One region of the Micromonospora sp. DT178 genome, then DNA from elsewhere that is predicted to be linked to it. Evidence: predicted binding sites of a transcription regulator. Region 1 holds the regulator's gene; each other region holds the start of a gene.
What was found. The regulator HrcA, encoded in region 1, represses chaperone genes, less so after heat shock. The targets are predictions, from matches to a motif close to GGTTNGCACNCTCNNNNNGAGNGTGCNAACC.

Region 1 (3,273 bases):
TACCTCGCGGCGGAGGCCGCCCTCGACGCGGCCGGTCTGTCCTGGTACGAGGTGTCGAACTGGGCCCGCGACGAGGCGGCCCGGTGCCGGCACAACCTGCTCTACTGGACCGGCGCCGACTGGTGGGGCCTCGGCCCGGGGGCGCACAGCCACGTCGGCGGCGTGCGCTGGTGGAACGTCAAGCACCCCACGACGTACGCGAAGCGGCTGGCCGCGGGCGACTCGCCCGGCCTGGCCCGCGAGGTGCTCACCGCCGACGAGGCGCACATGGAGGACGTCATGCTCCGGCTGCGCCTCGCCTCCGGGCTGCCCCTGGCGGCCCTCGACGACGCCGGTCGGGCCGGCGCCGCGCGGGCCCTCGCCGACGGGCTGCTGGTCGCCGACGAGCACGCGGCCGGTCGGGCCGTGCTGACGCTGCGGGGCCGGCTGCTCGCCGACGCGGTCGTCCGTGACCTGCTGCCCTGAACCGCGTGCCGGGGCCGGCCGGGGGAGCGGCCGACCCGGGTCACCTGGTGAAGCCGTAGGTCATCGGGTAGCGGTAGAGCACGCCCTCGTTGGCCTTGACCCCGCCGACGATGCCGAAGATCAGCGGCACCAGCCAGACGAGCATCGGGACGAAGAACAGCACCCCGCAGGTGATCAGCGTGACCACCCAGCTCAGCACCCCGACGATCATCCAGGTGAGCTGGAAGTTCAGCGCCGCGACGGCGTGCGCCCGGGCGGTCGGCGACTGCTGCCCCCGGGCCATCAGCGCGATGAGTGGCGCCAGCCAGCCGAGCAGGCCGCCGCCGACGATCACGCCGACCGCGCCGCCGAAGTGGGCGATCAGGGCCCAGTTCTTGTCGTCGTTGCTGGCGTAGCCACCCGTCGGCGGTCCGTAGCCGCCACCGGCCGGATAGCCGGCCCCCGGCGGGCCGTAGCCGCCGGGCGGAGGGAAGCCGCCGGGCGGGGGATAGCCGCCGGGCGGCGGATAGTCACCGGGCGGCGCGTAGTCACCGGCCGGCGGGTAGCCGCCCGACGGCGGCTGCTCGCCGGTGGGCGGCGGATAGCCACCGGGTGGAGGATGGCTGCCCGGGCCCGGCGCCCCGGACAGTGGTGCGGTGGGGTCGCCGGAGCCGGCGTGGCCGGGAACCCCCGACGGAGCGGTCGGATCCGGCGGGAAGCCGGGGTCCCCCGCTCCGGGAGGGCGAGGTGGTTCAGTCATGGAGGTCACGGTAGGGGCAGCCGGCAAGGCGGCACCAGCGTGACACCGGCCGGGACGCCCGGACGACCGGTCCCCGGGGCCGTCGGGCGGGCACGAGCGGTCGCCGATCGGACTGATCGCCCCAGGTCGATCATCGCGCCGGCGGCCCCGCCGACGTAGACTGGCACTCGCTACAGTCGAGTGCCAGCAGCCCGCCCCGGCCCCCCGCGTGCCGGGGCCGACGTGCGACAGGAGGTGGGGAGAATGGGTCTCGACGACCGCAAGCTCGCCGTACTGCGCGCGATCGTCGAGGACTACGTCGCCACGCAGGAGCCCGTCGGCAGCAAAGCGCTGGTCGAGCGGCACCAGCTGGGGGTCTCACCGGCGACCGTCCGCAACGACATGGCCGTGCTGGAGGAGGAGGGCTACATCCGCCAGCCGCACACCAGCGCCGGCCGGGTGCCCACCGACCGGGGCTACCGGCTCTTCGTGGACCGGCTGTCCCGGGTGAAGCCGCTCAGCCCGGCCGAGCGCCGGGCGATCGAGCGTTTCCTGGTCGGCGCCGTCGACCTCGACGACGTGGTGCACCGCACCGTCCGGCTGCTGGCGCAACTGACCCGGCAGGTCGCCGTGGTGCAGTACCCGAGCCTGGCCCGCTCCTCGGTGCGCCACCTGGAGCTGGTGCCGATCTCCACCACCCGGCTGATGCTGGTCATGATCGCCGACACCGGCCGGGTCGAGCAGCGGCTGGTCGAGCTGCCCGCGCCGATCCCCGCCGACGACGTCACGGACCTGCGCCGGCTGGTCAACGAGAAGCTGGTCGGCACCCGGCTGTCGGAGACCCCGCCGCTGGTGCAGGCGCTGGTCGAGGAGTCGCTGCCGCACCTGCGGCCGGCGATGACCACCCTCTCCACCGTGCTGCTGGAGACGCTGATCGAGCGGCACGAGGAGCGGATCGCGCTGGCCGGCACGGCCAACCTCACCCGCGGCGGCCTGCTCGACTTCCAGGGCTCCCTGCGTCCCATCCTGGAGGCGCTGGAGGAGGAGGTCGTCATGCTCAAGCTCATCGGCGAGGCGGAGCCGAGCACGACGCGGGTGCTGATCGGCGACGAGAACGAGATCGACAACCTGCGCGCCGCCTCGGTGGTCAGCACCGGCTACGGGCCGGGCGCGACCAGCGTCGGCGGCCTCGGCGTGCTGGGGCCGACCCGGATGGACTACCCCGGCACCATCGCCACGGTACGGGCCGTGGCACGCTACGTGGGCGAGCTGCTGGCCCAGAACTGACCAGTCAGGGCCGACGGCCGGCTCCGGCCGCCGACCGGCGCAACGCGAGACGAACATGAGGACACGGAACGCAGTGGCCAGGGACTACTACGGCATTCTCGGGGTGAGCCGGGAAGCCTCCGACGACGAGATCAAGCGCGCCTACCGCAAGTTGGCGCGGCAGTTCCACCCGGACGTGAATCCGGATCCGGAGGCACAGGAGAAGTTCAAGGACATCAACGCCGCGTACGAGGTCCTCTCGGACGACCGGAAACGGCAGATCGTCGACCTGGGTGGCGACCCGCTCGCCCCCGGCGGCGGGGGTGCGGGTGGCCCTGGCGGCCCCGGCGGCGCCGGGCCGTTCGTCGGCTTCCAGGACATCATGGACGCGTTCTTCGGCGGCGCGGCCGGCGGTTCGCGGGGTCCGCGACCGCGGACCCGGCCCGGCGCGGACGCGATCCTGCGGCTGGAGCTGGACCTGCACGAGACCGCGTTCGGCGTCGAGGCGCCGATCACCGTCGACACCGCCGTGCTCTGCACCACCTGCTCGGGCGCCGGCACGGCGGCCGGCACCCACCTGGCCACCTGTGAGGCGTGTGCCGGCCGGGGCGAGGTGCAGTCCGTGCAGCGCACCTTCCTCGGTCAGGTGGTCTCCGCCCGGCCGTGCACGGTCTGCCAGGGGTACGGCACCACCATCCCGCACCCGTGCCCGACCTGCGCCGGCGACGGCCGCGTCCGCACCCGGCGTTCGCTGACCGTCAAGATCCCGGCCGGTGTCGAGGACGGCATGCGCATCCGCCTCGCCCAGCAGGGCGAGGTCGGCC
Region 2 (3,273 bases), on a different contig from region 1:
CGTGCTCGTCATGACGAATGCCTATCACAGCGATGACCGCCGATGGCGGTCGATCGAAGTATGTCCGATTTGTGGTCGTGCGCCGTCGTCACGCTTCGTGTAGCGTGCGATTTCGGTCACCGTTTCAGCGGCCCTCGTCGATCGCCGATCCGGTGGTCCTCCTGGTGCCGGCCCGCCCGGCCTCCGGGGTCGTGGAACGCCGCGCAGAGTGAGGAAGTGCACCGTGGCAGAGGGCACCGTGAAGTGGTTCAACTCCGAAAAGGGCTACGGCTTCATCGCCGTCGACGGCGGGCAGGACGTCTTCGTCCACTTCTCGGCGATCGAGATGGACGGCTACAAGGCGCTGGACGACGGCCAGCGGGTCGAGTTCGAGATCACCCAGGGCCAGAAGGGTCCCCAGGCCGAGCGCGTGCGCGTCATCGCCTGACGGGCGTCTCTCCCGCGCCCCCGCGCCGACCGACTTCCCGGCCACCGGTCGTGAGGCGCCGGCCGGGGGTGGTCCGGCGGGGCCGGGCAGCCGTCGGCCGGCCCGCCCCACGGGGGCGGGCCTCGGCCCGGTTGCGCCGGCAGGGGAGGATCGTGAGCCGTTCCAGCCATCGCTGAGGAGGGTTCATGTCCGACCAGCCGCCCCAGGCCGCGCCGCCCCCGGGAGATCCCGACCCCGCCGCGACGCCACCCGTCGGCCCGGGCGGCGCTGCGCCGGCGGGCCCGCAACAGCCGCAGGACTGGGTCTTCCCGCCCACCGGCGGGTATCCGGTCGGCTCCGGGCCGTACGGCGGGCAGCCGTGGTACCCGGGCGCCCCGGTCGCCTATCCCGGGCAGCCGGTCCACGGGTGGTACCCGCCGGGGCACGGCCTCGATCCGGCCGACCTGCTCGTCACCCCGCCCGGCGCCGGCGTCAACGGCTGGTTCGGCCGGTGCGTCGGCGCGGTGCGCCGGGGCTGGCGGCTGCTGCTGCCGATCCTGCTGCTCACCCAGGTGCTGCCGGCCCTGGTGGTGTCGGTGCTCTCGCTCGTCGTCGACCCGTCCGCGAAGTGGGAGGAGTCGATGGCCGACGATCCCGCCGCGCTGCCCGACACCTTCCTGGCCGACACGGGCATCCTGCTGTTCGTGGTGCTCGGCAGCGCCCTCGTCTTCGGTTTCGTGCAGAGCCTGGGCTGGGCGGCCGGCACCTGGGTGGTCACCCGGCAGGCGGCCGGTCAACCGGTGAGCGTGGGTGCGGCCCTCTCCTACGGGGCGCGCCGGGCGCTCGGCCTCTGGGGCTGGACCCTGCTGATGAGCGTGATCATCGGGCTCGGGGTCTGTTTCTGCGTGATCCCCGGGATCTACTTCGCCTTCGCGCTGAGCATGGCCGGCCCGGTCTACCTGTTCGAGCGGCAGCACCCGATCGGCCGTTCCTTCCGGATGTTCCACGACCGGCTCGGTCTGCTGCTCGGCCGGGTGGCGCTGGTGGCGGCGGCGGTCATCGTCGGCAGCGGGGCCGCCGGCATGGTGGAGGGCATCGGCACGCTGCCGTTCGGCACCACCCCGCTGGAGTCGCCGGGCACGGCGATCGGCGTGCTCGCGGTGACGCTGGTGGGCGCGGTGCTGGCCCTGCCCACCCACCTCGCCCAGCTGGTCGGCCTGGTCGTCACGTACGCCGAGCAGCGGGCCCACGAGGGGCCGGTGGACAGCGCGCGGCTGACCGGCGAACTCGGCTGACCGGGGCGATCGTGCTTGCACTCGGCAGGGGAGAGTGCTAAACAAGTCATTGGCACTCGCATACCGCGAGTGCCAACGGTCGGGGCGGTAGGGCCACGGTCGTAGCGGCGTCCAGACGCGGCTGCGGCACATGGCCGGTCGTCGCGGGCTATCCGGCCCGGCCGAGGAGACGTCGTCGTCGCCAGGTGGCGACGTCCCAAGGTGCGTACACCAGGCGGCCCATCCGGGACACACACTCCGGGTGGCCCGTGAGTGTCCAGGAGGACAACGCCGTATGGCCAAGATGATCGCGTTCGACGAAGAGGCGCGCCGCGGCCTCGAGCGGGGCATGAACCAGCTCGCCGACGCCGTGAAGGTGACGCTCGGCCCCAAGGGCCGCAACGTCGTGCTCGAGAAGAAGTGGGGTGCCCCCACCATCACCAACGATGGTGTGAGCATCGCCAAGGAGATCGAGCTCGAGGACCCCTACGAGAAGATCGGCGCCGAGCTGGTCAAGGAGGTCGCGAAGAAGACCGACGACGTCGCCGGTGACGGCACGACGACGGCGACCGTCCTGGCCCAGGCCCTGGTCCGCGAGGGCCTGCGCAACGTGGCCGCCGGTGCCAACCCGATCGCCCTGAAGCGGGGCATCGAGGCCGCCGTGGCCAGCGTCTCGGAGGAGCTGCTCAAGCTCGCCAAGGACGTCGAGACCAAGGAGCAGATCGCCTCCACCGCCTCCATCTCCGCCGGTGACACCAGCGTCGGCGAGATCATCGCCGAGGCGATGGACAAGGTGGGCAAGGAAGGCGTCATCACCGTCGAGGAGAGCAACACCTTCGGGCTGGAGCTGGAGCTCACCGAGGGTATGCGCTTCGACAAGGGCTACATCTCGGCCTACTTCATGACCGACCCGGAGCGCATGGAGGCCGTCTTCGACGACCCCTACCTCCTGATCGTCAACAGCAAGATCTCGTCGGTGAAGGACCTGCTCCCGATCCTGGAGAAGGTCATGCAGTCGGGCAAGCCGCTGCTGATCATCTCCGAGGACATCGAGGGCGAGGCCCTGGCGACCCTGGTCGTCAACAAGGTCCGGGGCACCTTCAAGTCGGTCGCCGTGAAGGCGCCGGGCTTCGGTGACCGCCGCAAGGCCATGCTGGCCGACATCGCCATCCTCACCGGTGGCCAGGTCATCAGCGAGGAGGTCGGCCTCAAGCTGGACGCCGTCGGCCTCGACATGCTGGGCCGCGCCCGCAAGGTCGTGGTGACCAAGGACGAGACCACCATCGTCGACGGTGCCGGCGACGCCGAGCAGATCCAGGGCCGGGTCAACCAGATCCGGGCCGAGATCGACCGGAGCGACTCCGACTACGACCGCGAGAAGCTGCAGGAGCGGCTGGCCAAGCTGGCTGGCGGCGTCGCGGTGATCAAGGTCGGCGCGGCCACCGAGGTCGAGCTGAAGGAGCGCAAGCACCGCATCGAGGACGCCGTCCGCAACGCGAAGGCCGCCGTCGAGGAGGGCATCGTCCCGGGTGGTGGCGTCGCGCTGGTGCAGGCCGGCAAGACCGCCTTCGACAAGCTGGACCTGGTCGGCGA
Region 3 (3,273 bases), on a different contig from region 1:
TCCCGCCATGACGGTCAAGCTAACCCGGCCCCGCGCGACCCGCGAGCCGAAAGCACGGAGGCGGCCGATGCCGGGCCCGGTGCGCTACCCGACCGGCCGGCAGAGCAGCACCGTCGGCGCCCCGGCGACCCGGGTCAGCACCAGGCTGGCCGCCTCGTCCCCGGCCAGCCGCAGGTCCCGGCGGAGCTTCTCCGGCTCCAGGGCGGACCCGCGCTTGAGGATCTCCACCCGCCCGACCCGACGCTCCCGCAGCAGCGCCCGCAGCCGCTTGAGCGAGAACGGCAGCACGTCGGTGACCTCCAGGCAGCGGGCGAACGGCGTCGGCGTCGGCGCGTCCGCGTAGAGGTAGGCGATGCTCGGGTCGGCCAGCGTCGCGCCCAGCGTCTCCGCCAGCTCGGCGACCAGGTGCGCGCGGACCACCGCCGGGTCGGGGTCGTACAGGAACCGGCGCGCCGGGCCGACGGTGGCCTCGGCGGCGCCGGAGCCGGTCAGCTGGCTGGAGCCGGCCGGCCGGTCGACGGGCCCCCCTCCCGCGCCGGAGGCGTCGACGGGGGGCCGTTGCCTGTCGCGCAGCAGGGTGGCGCGGCGGGGAACCCGCGCCAGCTCGCCGCACCACAGGGCCGCCTCGACCAGGTCGCCGTCGACGCTCACCCACTCCGCCTCGGCGCCCGCCGGGACCAGCGCGTGGTCGATGCCGGGCGCCACCTTCACGACGGTGTGCGGCACCCGCTCGGCCAGCCCGACCACGAAGTCCCAGGGCGGGGAGTAGGCGTTCGGGTCGAAGATCCGCCGCCCGGTGCCCGCCCTGCGCCGCGCCGGGTCGCAGAACACCCCGTCGACCCGGTCCACGTCGAACGCCGTGGCGTCGCCGCACTCCACCGTGAACAGCTCGGCCAGCCCGGCCGCCTCGGCGTTCGCGGCGGCCATCGCGGCGGTCAGCGGGTCGGCCTCCACGCCGTACACGCGGATGCCGGCACGGGCCGCGGCGAGCGCGTCCGCGCCGAGGCCGCAGCCGAGGTCGGCGAGCGTGCGCACCCCGGCGGCCCGCAGCCGCTCGGCCCGCCGGGCCGCGACGACGCCCCGGGTGGCCTGCTCCAGGCCGGCCCGGGTGAGGAACATCCCCGCCGCCGCCGGCCCGAACTTGCCGACCGCCCGGCGCCGCAGCTCGGCCTGGGTGAGGGCGGCCGACGCCAGGCCGGCCGGCAGCCCGGCCGAGCGGAGCGCGGCCGCCGCGGTCAGCGGGTCGCCGCCGGCCACCCGCGCGGCCGCGGCGAGCGCGGCCGACCCCTCGGGCGTACGCAGGGCGGCGAGTTGGTCGAGATCCACCCGGCCATTGTGGTCGGCGGACCCGACGCGCCGGCCGGCGGGTTGGCACTCTCCTTGACGGAGTGCTAGCCGAGGAATAACCTGCGATTAGCACTCTCACCCCGAGGGTGCCAGCTTCCGGGCCTCGTGGCCCGGGCGCTGAACGCCAGGCGGACCGGCACCCGCGACGACGGCCCCGCCCGGTGGCATGTGGCAGATTGACGCCGGTCGGCTCGCCGACCGGTAACGAAACCAGTACCCCAGGAGGGTATGCCCGTGACTACCGCGACCAAGGTTGCGATCAAGCCGCTCGAGGACCGGATCCTGGTCCAGGCGAACGAGGCTGAGACCACCACGGCGTCGGGCATCGTGATCCCCGACACCGCCAAGGAGAAGCCGCAGGAGGGCACCGTCCTCGCTGTCGGCCCGGGCCGGATCGACGACAAGGGCAACCGGATCCCGGTTGACGTCTCCGTCGGCGACACCGTCATCTACTCGAAGTACGGCGGCACCGAGGTCAAGTACGCCGGCGAGGAGTACCTGGTGCTCTCCGCCCGCGACGTCCTCGCGGTCATCGAGAAGTAAGCAACCGATCAGTGTCGTCGCCCCGGTCCGGCTCGCCGGGCCGGGGCGACGACGCTTCGAAGGGACATTCATGGCGAAGATCCTGAGCTTCTCGGACGACGCCCGGCACCTGCTCGAGCACGGTGTCAACGCCCTCGCGGACGCGGTCAAGGTCACCCTCGGCCCGCGCGGGCGCAACGTCGTCCTGGACAAGAAGTTCGGTGTGCCCACGATCACCAACGACGGCGTGACCATCGCCAAGGAGATCGAGCTCACCAACCCCTACGAGAACCTCGGTGCGCAGCTGGTCAAGGAGGTGGCGACCAAGACCAACGACGTCGCCGGCGACGGGACCACCACCGCCACCGTGCTGGCCCAGGCGATGGTCCGCGAGGGCCTGCGCAACGTCACGGCCGGCACCAACCCGGCCGGCCTCAAGCGGGGCATCGACGCGGCGGCCGCCAAGGTCTCCGAGGCGCTGCTCGGCCGCGCGGTCGAGGTCGCCGACAAGAAGTCGATCGCGCACGTCGCGACGATCTCCGCGCAGGACGCCACGATCGGCGAGCTGATCGCCGAGGCGATGGAGAGGGTCGGCCGCGACGGTGTCATCACCGTCGAGGAGGGCTCCGCCCTGCACACCGAGCTGGACGTGACCGAGGGTCTCCAGTTCGACAAGGGCTTCATCTCGCCGAACTTCGTCACCGACGTGGAGTCGCAGGAGTCGGTCCTGGAGGACCCGTACATCCTCATCACCACGCAGAAGATCTCGGCGATCGAGGAGCTGCTGCCGCTGCTGGAGAAGGTCCTCCAGAACAGCAAGCCGCTGCTGATCATCGCCGAGGACGTCGACGGCCAGGCGCTGTCGACGCTGGTGGTCAACTCGATCCGCAAGACCCTCAAGGTCTGCGCGGTCAAGGCCCCCGGCTTCGGTGACCGGCGCAAGGCGATGCTCCAGGACATGGCGATCCTCACCGGCGCCGAGCTGGTCGCGCCCGAGCTGGGCTACAAGCTCGACCAGGTGGGCCTGGAGGTGCTCGGCACCGCCCGGCGCGTCGTGGTCGACAAGGAGAACACCACGGTCGTCGACGGTGGAGGCAAGTCGAGCGAGGTCGCCGACCGGGTCGCGCAGATCCGCAAGGAGATCGAGGCCTCGGACTCCGACTGGGACCGGGAGAAGCTCGCCGAGCGGCTGGCCAAGCTGTCCGGCGGCATCGCGGTCATCAAGGTCGGCGCCGCGACCGAGGTCGAAATGAAGGAGCGCAAGCACCGCATCGAGGACGCGATCGCCGCGACCAAGGCCGCGGTCGAGGAGGGCACCGTCCCCGGCGGCGGCGCCGCCCTGGTGCAGATCCTGTCGGTGCTCGACGACGACCTCGGCTTCACCGGTGACGAGAAGGTCGGCGT

Region 2: a site for HrcA is predicted at 1,749-1,779, ahead of groL (chaperonin GroEL). Genes of this name have one in related genera too.
Region 3: a site for HrcA is predicted at 1,412-1,442, ahead of groES (co-chaperone GroES). Genes of this name have one in related genera too.

The regions. Positions count from the first base shown of each region.
Region 1 is NZ_JBNCKV010000022.1:63,857-67,129, forward strand. It holds gene hemW (radical SAM family heme chaperone HemW) at 1-465, shown strand, start outside; gene ACLQ22_RS29090 (DUF4870 domain-containing protein) at 506-1,204, opposite strand; gene hrcA (heat-inducible transcriptional repressor HrcA) at 1,448-2,470, shown strand; gene dnaJ (molecular chaperone DnaJ) at 2,544-3,273, shown strand, end outside.
Region 2 is NZ_JBNCKV010000002.1:100,995-104,267, forward strand. It holds gene ACLQ22_RS04205 (GNAT family N-acetyltransferase) at 1-12, opposite strand, end outside; gene ACLQ22_RS04210 (cold-shock protein) at 224-427, shown strand; gene ACLQ22_RS04215 (hypothetical protein) at 613-1,701, shown strand; gene groL (chaperonin GroEL) at 1,976-3,273, shown strand, end outside.
Region 3 is NZ_JBNCKV010000002.1:449,375-452,647, forward strand. It holds gene ybaK (Cys-tRNA(Pro) deacylase) at 1-9, opposite strand, end outside; gene ACLQ22_RS05925 (THUMP-like domain-containing protein) at 85-1,326, opposite strand; gene groES (co-chaperone GroES) at 1,576-1,890, shown strand; gene groL (chaperonin GroEL) at 1,961-3,273, shown strand, end outside.